Nitrobacter winogradskyi Nb-255: one gene and its partner. Each later gene encodes a partner of the first gene's protein in a complex. Links are inferred from orthologs where the notes say so. Each region holds a gene or a part of one and is shown on either strand. Other genes may lie near its edges.

Region 1 (6,155 bases):
CCGCATCACGACCTTCAACGAGCAGACCACCGAGGGACTGAAGAAGTCGGTTTCCGACCTCCAGAGCCAGATCGGTGACAAGCTCAAGGGGTATATCATCGATCTGCGAAACAACCCCGGCGGGTTGCTCGAGGAAGCCGTGACCGTTTCAGATGCCTTCCTCGATCGCGGCGAGATCGTGTCGACGCGCGGGCGCAACGCCGAGGAAACCCAGCGGCGCAGCGCGCATCCGGGTGACCTCGCCAAAGGCAAGCCGGTGATCATTCTGGTCAACGGCGGATCGGCATCCGCGTCGGAAATCGTCGCCGGCGCGTTGCAGGACCACAAGCGGGCGACCCTGATCGGCACCCGCTCGTTCGGCAAGGGCTCGGTGCAGACCATCATTCCCCTCGGCTCCGGCAATGGCGCGCTCCGGCTGACGACCGCGCGCTATTATACGCCCTCGGGCCGCTCGATTCAGGCCAAGGGCATCGTTCCGGATATCGAGGTGCTTCAGGATGTGCCCGATGAATTGAGGTCACGGACCGACACCAAGGGCGAGGCTTCGCTGCGGGGACACCTGCGAAACGGCAACGACGAGAAGACAGGCTCGCAATCCTACGTCCCGCCGGACGCCAAGAACGACAAGGCGCTCAAGATGGCCGGAGACCTTCTGCGCGGCGTCAAGATCAACGCCTCTTCGCCGCCCTCCAACAATAAAGCGGCGATCGAAAAGCCCGCGAACAAGGCGGCGAACTGATCCTTTGAAGGGGTGCGGTGTTTCGGAGCCGGGCGGCCTTTGGGGCCGCCCGGTTCGTTTGCGTGCCGGTTACTGCAAGTCGCCTGATCTCGCATTGCCGCATTTTGAAAGCGCCCATGGTATCCTCGATTGGGGATGATTCGAGGGGGCCATGACCGATACGACGGACGATCTCAGCACGCCGCTGGGACAGAACCCCGCGCCCAGGCGCCGCTTACGGCTTCCTTTCTCGCTGCCTCAGGCCACGGGATTGTTGTTGGGATCGATCCTCGTCGTCTTCCTGGGTTTTGTTTTCTTCAATCACGATCCTCTCGGCGGTGAACCCAAGGCGCGGGTGGCGATCCGGCAAGCCCCGGTCAGCGACGACAAGCCCACGGCCATCCGGCCGCCACCGCAACAGCCGGACAGCGCCGCCGTCACCGCTCCATCTGCCAACGGACAGAAGACCATCACCATCATCGACGGATCCAGCGGATCGCGTCAGGACGTCGTGGTTTCCGGTCCAGGTCCTGATGCTGCCGACGCCGGATCAGCGAAGGCGGTAGTGGGGGTCGATCAGCGTCTGTTGGAGAAGTCGCGTCATGGAATGATTCCCGTTGCCGCCGCCGACGGGCTGAAACCTTTCAAGGCTTATGCGGCGGGTACCGAGGCGGATCGCGCGAAGGCTGCGAAGATGCCGGTGGTCGCCATCGTGGTCGGCGGTCTCGGCGTCGGTGCGACGAAAACCACCGATGCGATCATGAAACTGCCGCCAGCCGTGACGCTCGCGTTTACACCCTATGGCTCCGATCCGGGCAGACTGGTGGCGCAGGCGCGCGCGCAGCGCCACGAAGTGCTGTTGCAGGTCCCTATGGAGCCTTATGATTATCCCGACAACGATCCCGGACCGCAGACCCTGCTGACGACACTTGGCGCGGAGCAGAATATCGATCGCCTGCACTGGCAACTGAGCCGCTTTCAAGGCTATGTCGGTTTGACCAATTTCATGGGCGCGCGTTTTGTCGCCGCGGCTGCGGTCATGCAGCCATTCATGCACGAGGCGGCCAGGCGCGGTCTCGGATATCTCGACGACGGCGCTGCGCCTCTGAGCGTCGCGGGTCGGCTTGCGGAAGGGCAGGCCATGCCGTTCGCCAGGGCCGACCTTATTGTTGACGCCGTTCCGACCTCGGTGGAGATCGACAAGGCGCTCGCAAGGCTTGAAGACTTGGCCATGAAACGAGGCGTCGCCATAGGCATGACATCGGCGCTTCCGGTATCCGTCGACCGAATTGGCGTCTGGATCAAGAGTCTCGAAAGCCGTGGCGTGATGCTTGTGCCGTTGACAACCGCGATGCTGAAATCAAAATCGACCTAAAGCTCCAGATTGGTTGCACGCGTTTTCTTCACACCGACCGGTATCCAATTCGCTTGAAAACGCTATAAGATCAGCATTCGTATCCGTCCCGTTCTCAGAGCGGTGGAGGCGCACGGGGCATTGATGGAATGACACGTTACGACGATCTACCCTATCGCACTTGCGTCGGCATGATGCTGATCAACGAGCGGGGGCTGGTTTTCGTCGGTCGCCGCGCGGGCGTTGAGCAGGTCGATGACAGCTACGTCTGGCAGATGCCGCAAGGCGGCGTCGATCCCGGCGAGGATACGTGGCTCGCAGCGAAACGCGAACTCTATGAGGAGACCAGCGTTCGTTCGATCGAGAAGCTTGCCGAAATCCCGGATTGGCTGACCTACGATATTCCGCGTGTCGTGGCCGGCCGGGCGTGGAAGGGCCGTTACCGCGGTCAGCGCCAGAAGTGGTATGCGGTGCGCTTCATCGGCGAGGACAACGAGATCAACATCGCGAACCCCGGCGACGGTCACAAGCCGGAATTTACGGCATGGCGCTGGGAGCCGATGCAGAATCTGACCGGGTTGATCATCCCGTTCAAGCGTCCGGTCTATGAGCGCGTGGTCAAGGAGTTCGCGAGCCTCGCGGGCGCTCAAGCCGGAACATAACCCCAGATTCGTTAGAGATTTTTCGCTCTGATAATCGGAAGCGGAACTCTCAGATCTTGATTTGACGTGTTTTCTTCAACTGCGAACCATTTCGCTTGAACCGAGATCACATCATGATCATGAATCGGCTCGAACTCATGACGAGGGTCGTTGAAGTCCACCCCGGATGTCCGGTGACTCGCATCAGTCCACCACGATCTTGACCCGGTTGCCGACCTTGACCTGGGCCCGAGGGTCGAGGCCGTTGAGGACGCGAAAGCGCTCGGCCGGATGATCGACGCCCGCCATGCGGTGCGACAGTGATTCCACGGTATCGCCCGGTTGCACGGTGATCACCTTGATACGCAGTGGTCGCGCGGCCTGAATCTCGCCCAGCGTCAAGCGGCGGAAGGAAGCGACCGTTTCGCGCGCGTTGCGTTCGCTTTCCGTAGTCTTGCGGCGGGCGGCGAAGATGAAGCGGTAAACATCGCTGCCGAAGCGCAAGGCATAGACGCGGAACTGCCATTCCTCCCCGCTGGCGACCGCCGATGCCGCGGGAAAGCCGTTGATGGTCAGTTCCTCGGTCGACGCCTTGTTGACGTTTTCCATCCACCCCGAATTGAGGTACTCGGTGAGTTTCTGTTCCGCCGGCACCCGGACCACATCAAAGCGCATGGCCTGACTGCCGCCCTCGCGAATGCCGATAACCGCCTGAGCCGTGTTGTCCAGCGTAAAGGCTTCCGGCGCTTGGAAGGTAAAGCCCAGCTTGGGGTGCAGGAAGCGCCGGCCACGCACGAATCCCTCACTAGGGTCCTCGCCGTAAACGATATTGTCGATCGCGTTGAGATAGGTCTCGCGGTCCCGTTCGCCTTGCGCGGGAGCACTGTACTGGCGCGCATTGGCCTGCGCGTTCTGGACACGCTCCGGCGTTGCGGGATGCGACGACAGGAAGTCCTGCGAGCGGGGGTCCAGCGACGGCTTGCCGGCCTTAAGCGCCGCATTGCGCTCCATTGCAGCAAGGAAGCGGGCCGCGCCAAAAGGATCGAAATGGGCGCGCGCCGAAATTCCGACGCCGATTCCGTCCGCCTCGAATTCCTGGGCACGCGAAAAGCTCGCCAGCGTCAGTTTGGATTTGGCGAGCGCCAACGCCGTCAGATCCGGGTCGGTTCCCATCTCGGTCACGACGTGGCTGACGAGGGCGGCCTGCCGCGCCTGGTCCTCGCGGATTGTCGCGTGCTTGGCGAGAACGTGCGCCATTTCGTGCGACAGCACCGAGGATAGTTCCGACGTATCGTTGGCCAGCGCGACCAGGCCGCGCGTCACGTAAAGCTGGCCGGTCGGCAGCGCGAAGGCGTTCACCGCGCCCGAATTGAGGATCGTCACCTTGTAGGTGAGGTCGGGCCGTTCCGACACCGCCACCAGCCGCTCGACCGTCCGGTTGATCAGTGCTTCAAGTTTCGGGTCGTCATAGGCGCCGCCATACGAGGCGAGGATGCGCTTATGCTCGTGTTCGGACTTCGGAGTAGGGGCCGCCGCCCGCGCGGGCTTCACCGATTTGGCGGATGATGGAGAGGCTGTCTGGAACCGGGTGATGTCACCGCATCCGCCGAGGGCGAGCGTCGCGCAGAGCAGCATGACAGGCGCCGCCGAAAGGCGGATCGCTTCTGTCCCGCGCCATACTGGGCTCGCCGTCATGGCTGCAACGTTCTCCCTAGGATCGAAAATTCTATTCCAGCATTCCCGATCTGTTCAGCAAAACCCGACGGCAAAATGCCGACATCCCACCGCCGCATCTTACCACGCCAGCGCAGCCCCCGTTCTAAAAGTTGATGCTGGCAGAACCCCGTGTCCTTTGTCTATCGCGTTTTCGAACGAAGCGAATACCGGTTTGCATGAAGAAAACGCGTCAAATCAAGATTATAGAGCCTCGCTTCTGATTCCATCAGAAGCGAAAGGGCTCTAGTCGTCCTCCGCATCGATCTGCCCAACGCGGAATACCTCGATCCGCGGTCCTCCGCGCCGTTCGACCCAGCCGCGGACGCGGACCCGCCGATGTTCGAAAGACCTCGGCGCGACACCTGCCGCCTTGAAAGACGGCATGATGCGTTTTGAAATAGTCGCGGCAAAGTCTCGTGTCCAGCGTGGGCCGAAGTTGAGATACAGGGTTCCGCCAGCCTGCCTGATAGACCGGACGTGACCTTCCACGATCGTAAACCGACCGATACGCGTCAAAATCTCATCCGGACGTTCGGCGCTTTTGATCACGGACGATTCCGCCCAGATTCCCAGACGGCCCTGCCGCGCGACCGTCTCAGCCGCCGCAAGCTCCGCCGCGCAAGCCTTGTTGGTGACGTCAGCGGAGGCCAACGCTTCGCCGCGCGCCAGAAGCTCGCTCTGCACCGAACGCGCGGTGTGGTCGAGAAACAGCAAGCCGGTTTGCCGGCCATAGCGATCCGGATCATCGTGCTCGCCGCGCAGGATCACATGCTGGCCGATCAACCCCGCGAGGTTCGAGCGGCGATCATCCGATTTCAGCGCCACCACTTCGACGCCGGCAAGACGGACGTCGCGGCCATCTTCGAGGCGGAGCGTCCGTGCGTCGATGACAGCGCTGACGACGCCTTCACCCTGGATGTCCAGTTGGCAACCGTCGGCAAGCGCCGGCACGGTGGCGAACGATATCGCGGAGAGCGGCACCGCGAACAGGAGATTGCAAAAGCATCGCGGTACGGCCGTCATCTGACAGCCGCACCGTTCAGAACTGTCTCCTGATTTACCGGGACCCTCGGAGCATTGTCCGAGGGTCGGGTTGCGTTATCTTGGTCCGGAAATCGCACCGCGTGCGACCAGCCTGTTCCAGATGAACAGCACCACCACCGCGCCGATGGCGGAGGTGATGAAGCCCGCGCCCTGATCTGGACTGTAATGGCCGATCTGCTGCCCGATGAAAGTGGCGAGAAACGCACCGGCGATGCCCAGCACCGTGGTGAGAATGAATCCGCTCGGATTGTTCGGGCCGGGCGACAGGAATTTCGCGATAACCCCGGCGACGAAGCCGACAAGAATGATCCAGAGAATGCCGCTCATGACAAATGTCCTTCCTCAGAAATAGTCGTGGCGCTGAACGCTTCGCGCGACAGGCCGGTCGATGCGGCTGCACCTGTGGTGTGAGCCGCAATCCTAGAGCCTTCCGCTTTTGATAGAATCGAAAGCAGGCTCTATGATTTTGTTTTAACGCGTTTTCTTCACGCCAACCGGTGTCCACTTCGCTCGAAAACGCTCTAGAGCAATCGCGATAGTTCACTTTCGGTCGGAAGGCGTCCATCAGGTGTCAGATGGTGAACGACCTCGGGCAGATGCTTGCTCAATTCGGTGAGCAACTCATCCTGGGACAGCCCGGTCTGCGCGGTCAGCGCGTTGATCTGGTCGGCCCCCAGCGCGT
Region 2 (6,142 bases), 2.5 Mb from region 1 along the record:
ATGCGAGGCGTTGGTTTTCGCGTAGTAGCCCAGCGACCAGTCCCTACCACCGAAGGTCACCGTCCGAAACACCGGCGGAGCGGGATCAGCCGTCTGTCCGGGACGCGAAGTGACATCACCGCTGTCGTCGGCGACCAATTCCAGAGCGGGGTTGCGCGGATCTTTCAGCACGACGGAAAACAGCGACAGTTCGTCGTTGGTCAGCATCAGCGACGCCAGCTTGTAGGAAAAGGTAATGAAGCCGGCCGCGGTCCCGCTATTCTCCTGGAACACCGGCGTTGCGATGACCAGCCCGATCGGCCCGTCCCTATCCATCAGATTGAGCGGATCGGACACGACGGAAGTCTTGGTCTGCATCGCTCGGGCGAACATCGGCCCCAGGATCGGATGCTGATCGAGCGAGCGGCCGGGGAATGCGGAGGTTTGCGCATTTTGCGGTTCGACATCCATGATCACGTCGATCGGCTTGTCGAGCGACGACAGATCACGCGAGGCGTCGTCAAAACTTCTGATCTGCGGATTTGGAAAGCCAGCGTTGGCGAGGGCATCACGAGCCTGCGGAAATTCGCCGGACTCAAGGCGCGCGACCCAGGCGGCGAGGACGAAATCGGTCTCAAAGGCATAGATGGAGGCTCGCAACGGGTGGAGCATGTTGGCCTGCATCGCCGAAGGTGACCGAAACAGCCCCGAGGCGACCCGCGCCAAAAGCTCCCGCTGGATGAGACGCTCCTGAACCAGGCTGGCATGAACGTCGATCGCGCGCGACAGCGCAATCCTGTCGATCGCCAGTTCCTGATCATGAGCCCGCCACGCCGCCAGACCGGAAAGAAAAATCCCGATGACTGCGACAAAGCCAATGACAAAACCCAGCCGAACCACGCGCCCTACCCGGAAATCACGAGAATAAAACCATTCGCAACACTGGCTGGCCTTACCATGAACAGCAGCGCCCCCGCGACGATGCACCACATCAATCGTGCCGCGCCAGCCTGGTTCCGCCACCAGGTACAAAAGCCGGGAACGATCGTTAACGGAGTCCGGCCAAGTGATCTTTCAGCGCACACGGATAAAAGATTCAGCCGCGAGCATTCGCCTGCGGCCATGCGCCGCTCATCGCGTTTTCGCGCGAAGCATGTCTTCAGGCTCGATTCGTAAGACCGGGGCCCGTTCGTGAAGAAAACGCGTCAGATCGATACGACAGAGCCTGACTCCTGCGTCCGTCAGAAGGGAAATGGCTGCTACCGCGAGGCCCCCTGGGACTCGAGCCTGGATCCTGTCGACGGCTGCTTCTACCTGGCGCAGCGGGATCAAGCCAGCAGCCGCGTATCGTCGTGCCCTGCCACCCGAACCGTCCGCACGGCGCCGGGCGTGTCTCCCGTCATTGCGACCGGCACGAAATGCTCGGTGCGGCCCTGCGTGCCGCTTTCGATCAGCACCCGGCGCGTCGCACCGACCTCCGCCGCAAGCCGCCGCCGCAGCGCGGCGCCCGCCGCCGCCCGTAACCGCCCGGCCCGATTCCTGACCACCTCAGCCGCGACCGGCGGCATCCGCGCCGCAGGCGTTCCCGGACGCGACGAATAGGGAAAGACATGCAGGAAGGTGAGATCACATTCGGCAACGAGATCCAGCGACCGCGCGAACATGTCATCGGTCTCGGTGGGAAAGCCGGCGATGATGTCGGCGCCGAAGGCTGTGTCCGGCCTCAACCGCCGCACCTGCGCGCAGAAATCGATGGCATCACGGCGCGCGTGCCGCCGCTTCATCCGCTTCAGGATCATGTCATCCCCGGATTGCAGCGACAGATGCAAATGCGGCATCAGCCGCTCCTCGTTCGCGATCGCGTCCATCAGATCGCGATCCACCTCGATCGAATCGATCGACGAGATGCGAAGCCGCCTCATCTCCGGCACCTGCCGCAAGATCTGCCTGACCAGCCCGCCCAGTCGCGGCCCGCCCGGAAGATCGGCGCCATAACTTGTGAGATCGACACCGGTCAGCACGATCTCGGCATAACCGGTTTCAGTGAGCACGCGAACCTGATCGACCACGGCGTCCATCGGCATCGAGCGCGAGTTGCCGCGTCCGAAGGGGATGATGCAGAAGGTGCAGCGATGATCGCAGCCGTTCTGCACCTGAACAAACGCGCGCGGCAGTCCGCCCTGAAAGCCATCGACGAGATGCGGCGCCATCTCGGTCACCGCCATGATGTCGGCGACCGCGATCTTCTTCTCCGCCGCGATCGTCACATCCGGCGCAGCGAAAGCGGCCCGCGCGGCGCGCCACGCTTCGCCCCGCATCTTCTCATCGTTGCCGATCACGCGATCGACCTCGGCCATCTGCGCGAACATCGCCGGCTCGATCTGCGCGGCGCATCCGGTGACGACGATGCGCGCATCGGGCCGCGCGCGCTTCAGGCGACGGATCGATTGCCGCGCCTGCGCCACCGCCTCATTGGTCACGGCGCAACTGTTGACGATGACGACATCCTCAAGGCCGGCCGCTTCCGCGTTGCGACGGATGACCTCGGATTCGAAGGCATTGAGCCGGCAGCCGAAAGTGATGACGTCGACCGGCATCAGGCCACCGACGCGAACAGCGCCGGATCGAAGGCGCCCTCATACTCGAATATGGCCGGACCGGTCATCAGCACATGATCGTCGCGCTCGCGCCATTCAATGGTCAGGCTGCCGCCGGGAAGCGTCATATGAACGATGCGCTCGACCCGCTTGAGCCGCGCCGCCGCCACCGCCGTCGCGCAGGCCGCCGAGCCGCAAGCCTTGGTCAGGCCCGCGCCGCGTTCCCAGGTCCGCATCGTGATGTGATCGCGATCGACGATATGGGCCAGCGTGATGTTGGCGCGCTCGGGAAACACCGGATGGTTCTCCAGCAGCGGCCCGAAACGGGCGAGATCGTAGGCATGGATGTCGTCAACCCAGAAGATGGCGTGGGGATTGCCCATGCTGACAACGGACGGCGAATGCAGCACGGGGGCGTCGATCGGCCCGACCTGGAGTTCGATATAGCGGGTATCGCGGAATTCCTCGGCCAGCGGAATATCCTTCCAGCCGAACTTCGGCGATCCCATGTCAACGCTGTAAAGACCGGGCGCGGAGCCTCGCCAGCAGTTCAAAAGCCCCGCGCGCGTCTCGAAGGTCAGCGCGGTCTTGTCTGTCGCCTCGAAGATCTGTCGCGCGACGCAGCGCATGCCGTTGCCGCACGCATTGGCTTCCGAACCATCGTTATTGTAGATCCGAACGAAGGCTTCGGTGCCCGGAGTGCGCGGGGGCTGCAGAACCATCAACTGATCATAGGGCACGCCGCCGGGCGATGCGACAGCACGAGCCTCCCCGGCCGTGACCGTGGCAGGATTGTCGCGAAGATCGACAACGACGATCTCGTTGCCGATGCCGTTCATCTTGCTGAAAGCGTGATTTGCGAGCACACTCATCGGTTCCAGTTTCCGGATCAACCCCCGGCTCCATCTCACCCGCGTTATATGGTGGCGCACGGTTGTTGACCAGCGCCACAACTCCCGTGATCAATTCACGCAAGTCCGCCGCAAGCGCCCCATGCCCGCCACGATGCGGCATGACATATCGGTCTTGTTCTGTCATGGGACGAACGCCAGAGTCGCGTATTCAGCACCTTCATCCCTCCACCTGCACCAGCGGCCAAGGACCGGGTCTCGCGGACATCGGTCAGCACGACCAGGGAGACCCTCCTCGATGAACCGCCTTCGCTTCTTTTTCCCCCTCGGGATAGCCGCCATATCGGGGGTCATGCTGCTGGGGCTATCCGCCTTGCTGGCCGAAACGCCGCCTGCGACGCCTCCCGGCGCGACGGCGCCCGCTGCCGAGGCTCCGCCAGCCGCGCCGGCCCCGCCCGGAACGACCGCCCCCGCCACGCCGACTCCGCCCCCGGCCGAGGTGCAGACACCGGAAAACCCGACCGCGGAAGCCCCCAAGCCGCCGGCGACCGCACCCGTGCAAACGGCCGACCCCTTCGGCGAGGAACACACCCTGACCCCGAAGACCGTCCTGTCACTGCGAAACACCGCCACCTGGGACACCGCCTTCGAAACGCTGATCGATTCGTTCAAGTCGCTCGCGGCCCTGCTGGACAAGCGGGGCGTCAAGCCCGCCGGCAACATGATGATCGTCTATACCTCGACGGACGATAACGGCTTCTCGTTTCTGGCCGAAATCCCGGTCGATCAGGAGATCAAGGACCTGCCCAAGAACATGAGCATGGGTAAATCACCGGAGGGCAAGGCGCTGAAGTTTGTACATCGCGGCTCCTATGACAACATGGACAACACCTATGAGGCGATCACAAACACCCTCGACGACAGGAAGCTTGAAGCCAAGGATACCTTCATCGAGGAATATACGACCGATCCCCTGAAGACCGAGGAAGACAGCCTGGTCATCGATGTCTATGTCCCGCTGAAATGAGAACCGTCATGCAGAACCGGATCCCGCTCGCCATCGCCATCGCCATCGCCACCACCACCGCCTTGATCCCGCTGGCCGCGCAAGCCGATACGCCGCCGCCAATGATCTCGGTAACCGGCGAGGCCACGATCTCCACGCCGCCTGACCTTGCCCAGATCGAAGCAGGCGTCACGACCGACGCCAAGACGGCGCGCGAAGCGTCCGAAGCCAACAATGCCGCCATGAGCAAGGTGCTGGCCGCGCTGAAAAGCGCCGGCATCCCCGAGAAGGACTTTCAGACGTCGCGGCTATCGCTGCAGCCGCAATATACCAATCCGAATCGCTCAAGCCCCAGCGTCCTCTCCGGCTACCGCGCCACCAACCGGGTCGCCGTCAAGCTGCGCGACATCAGCAAACTCGCCGGGGTGATCGATACGGTGACCGCCGCCGGCGCCAACGACATCGGCGGCATCAATTTCGCGGTCTCCAACGCATCGAAGCTGCTCGACGACGCCCGCGCCGAGGCGGTCGCCGACGCGCGGCGCAAGGCTGAAATCTACGCCAAGGCGGCAGGCGTCTCGCTCGGCGCGCCGCTCAGCATTTCGGAGCACGGGAGCTCTGCGCCGGTCATGTATCGCCGCGCCGCGATGCCGATGGCCGCGGAGGCCGCCATCGCGCCCGGCGAGGAAACGCTTCGCGTGACGGTCGGCATCTCCTGGGAGATCAAGGCCGCGCCATAAAGCGCGGCCCGCCGATCGGCTTGACTCGGGCGGGCCAGTGCCTGTAAATCCGCCCGAATTCTCGAAAAGACTTCTTTTCGACCCGCCGACCGGCCGCAGGGGCCGGAGGTCAACGCCCGACAGCGCTGTGCGCCCTCGGGCGCAAACGTGTTTTGGGTTTAGGTCTCACGGACCCTCGGAAGACAGGAACGGCTCATGTTCGACAATCTGTCGGAACGGCTCGGCGGCATTCTCGATCGGCTGACGCGGCGCGGCGCGCTGACGGAAGCCGATGTCGACGCCGCCATGCGCGAGGTTCGCCGGGCGCTGCTGGAAGCCGACGTCTCGCTCGACGTGGTGCGCAGCTTTACCGACAAGGTCCGCGAACAGGCGATCGGCGCCACCGTCGTCAAATCCGTGACGCCGGGCCAGATGGTGGTGAAGATCGTTCATGACGAACTGATCGCCACGCTCGGCTCCGACGGACAGACCATCGAACTCAACGCCGTGCCGCCGGTCATCATCATGATGGTCGGCCTGCAGGGCTCGGGCAAGACCACCACGACCGCGAAACTGGCGCGGCGGCTGACCGAGCGGGACAAGCGCAAGGTCCTGATGGCCTCGCTCGACATCTATCGTCCGGCAGCGATGGAGCAGCTCGCGGTGCTCGGGCGCGATCTGGACATCAAGACGCTGCCGATCGTCGCCGGGCAGAAACCGGAGCAGATCGCGCGCCGCGCGCTGGAGGCCGGTAAGCTCGGCGGCTACGACGTGGTGCTGCTCGACACCGCCGGCCGCACCACGCTCGACGAAGACATGATGTCCGAGGCGGCGAGCATCAAAACCGCCGCCCACCCGCATGAGGTGCTGCTGGTCGCGGATTCGCTGACCGGCCAGGACGCGGTCAATCTCGCGCGGTCGTTCGATGAGCGCGTCGGCCTCACCGGAATCGTGCTGACCCGCGTCGACGGCGACGGCCGCGGCGGCGCC

What was found.
Region 2: the proteins of NWI_RS02345 (region 1) and dapF are in contact, whole or in part, in a solved structure (PDB 5YGU), measured with the Escherichia coli proteins. The link is inferred for Nitrobacter winogradskyi Nb-255 from one-to-one orthologs.

What each region holds. Positions count from the first base shown.
Region 1 is NC_007406.1:505,872-512,026, forward strand. The notes cover bases 1,060-3,977. They hold NWI_RS02345 (RNA pyrophosphohydrolase), read left to right. Parts: upstream 1,060-2,221; coding sequence 2,222-2,734; downstream 2,735-3,977. Other genes in these bases: NWI_RS02340 (divergent polysaccharide deacetylase family protein), read left to right, coding at 1,060-2,093; NWI_RS02350 (M48 family metalloprotease), read right to left, coding at 2,918-3,977. Also shown: NWI_RS02335 (S41 family peptidase), read left to right, coding at 1-739; more of NWI_RS02340, read left to right, coding at 891-1,059; more of NWI_RS02350, read right to left, coding at 3,978-4,408; NWI_RS02355 (thermonuclease family protein), read right to left, coding at 4,673-5,452; NWI_RS02360 (GlsB/YeaQ/YmgE family stress response membrane protein), read right to left, coding at 5,528-5,800; NWI_RS02365 (YidB family protein), read right to left, coding at 5,995-6,155. UniProt on the Escherichia coli protein: Master regulator of 5'-end-dependent mRNA decay.
Region 2 is NC_007406.1:3,014,086-3,020,227, forward strand. Bases 1,513-4,417 are described here. They hold dapF (diaminopimelate epimerase), read right to left. Parts: upstream 3,449-4,417; coding sequence 2,576-3,448; downstream 1,513-2,575. Other genes in these bases: mtaB (tRNA (N(6)-L-threonylcarbamoyladenosine(37)-C(2))-methylthiotransferase MtaB), read right to left, coding at 1,513-2,576; NWI_RS18035 (GyrI-like domain-containing protein), read left to right, coding at 3,726-4,417. In the rest of the region: NWI_RS14400 (CHASE domain-containing protein), read right to left, coding at 1-879; more of mtaB, read right to left, coding at 1,308-1,512; more of NWI_RS18035, read left to right, coding at 4,418-4,454; NWI_RS14425 (SIMPL domain-containing protein), read left to right, coding at 4,451-5,173; ffh (signal recognition particle protein), read left to right, coding at 5,369-6,142. UniProt on the Escherichia coli protein: Involved in the succinylase branch of the L-lysine biosynthesis and in the biosynthesis of the pentapeptide incorporated in the peptidoglycan moiety. Catalyzes the stereoinversion of LL-2,6-diaminopimelate (L,L-DAP) to meso-diaminopimelate (meso-DAP).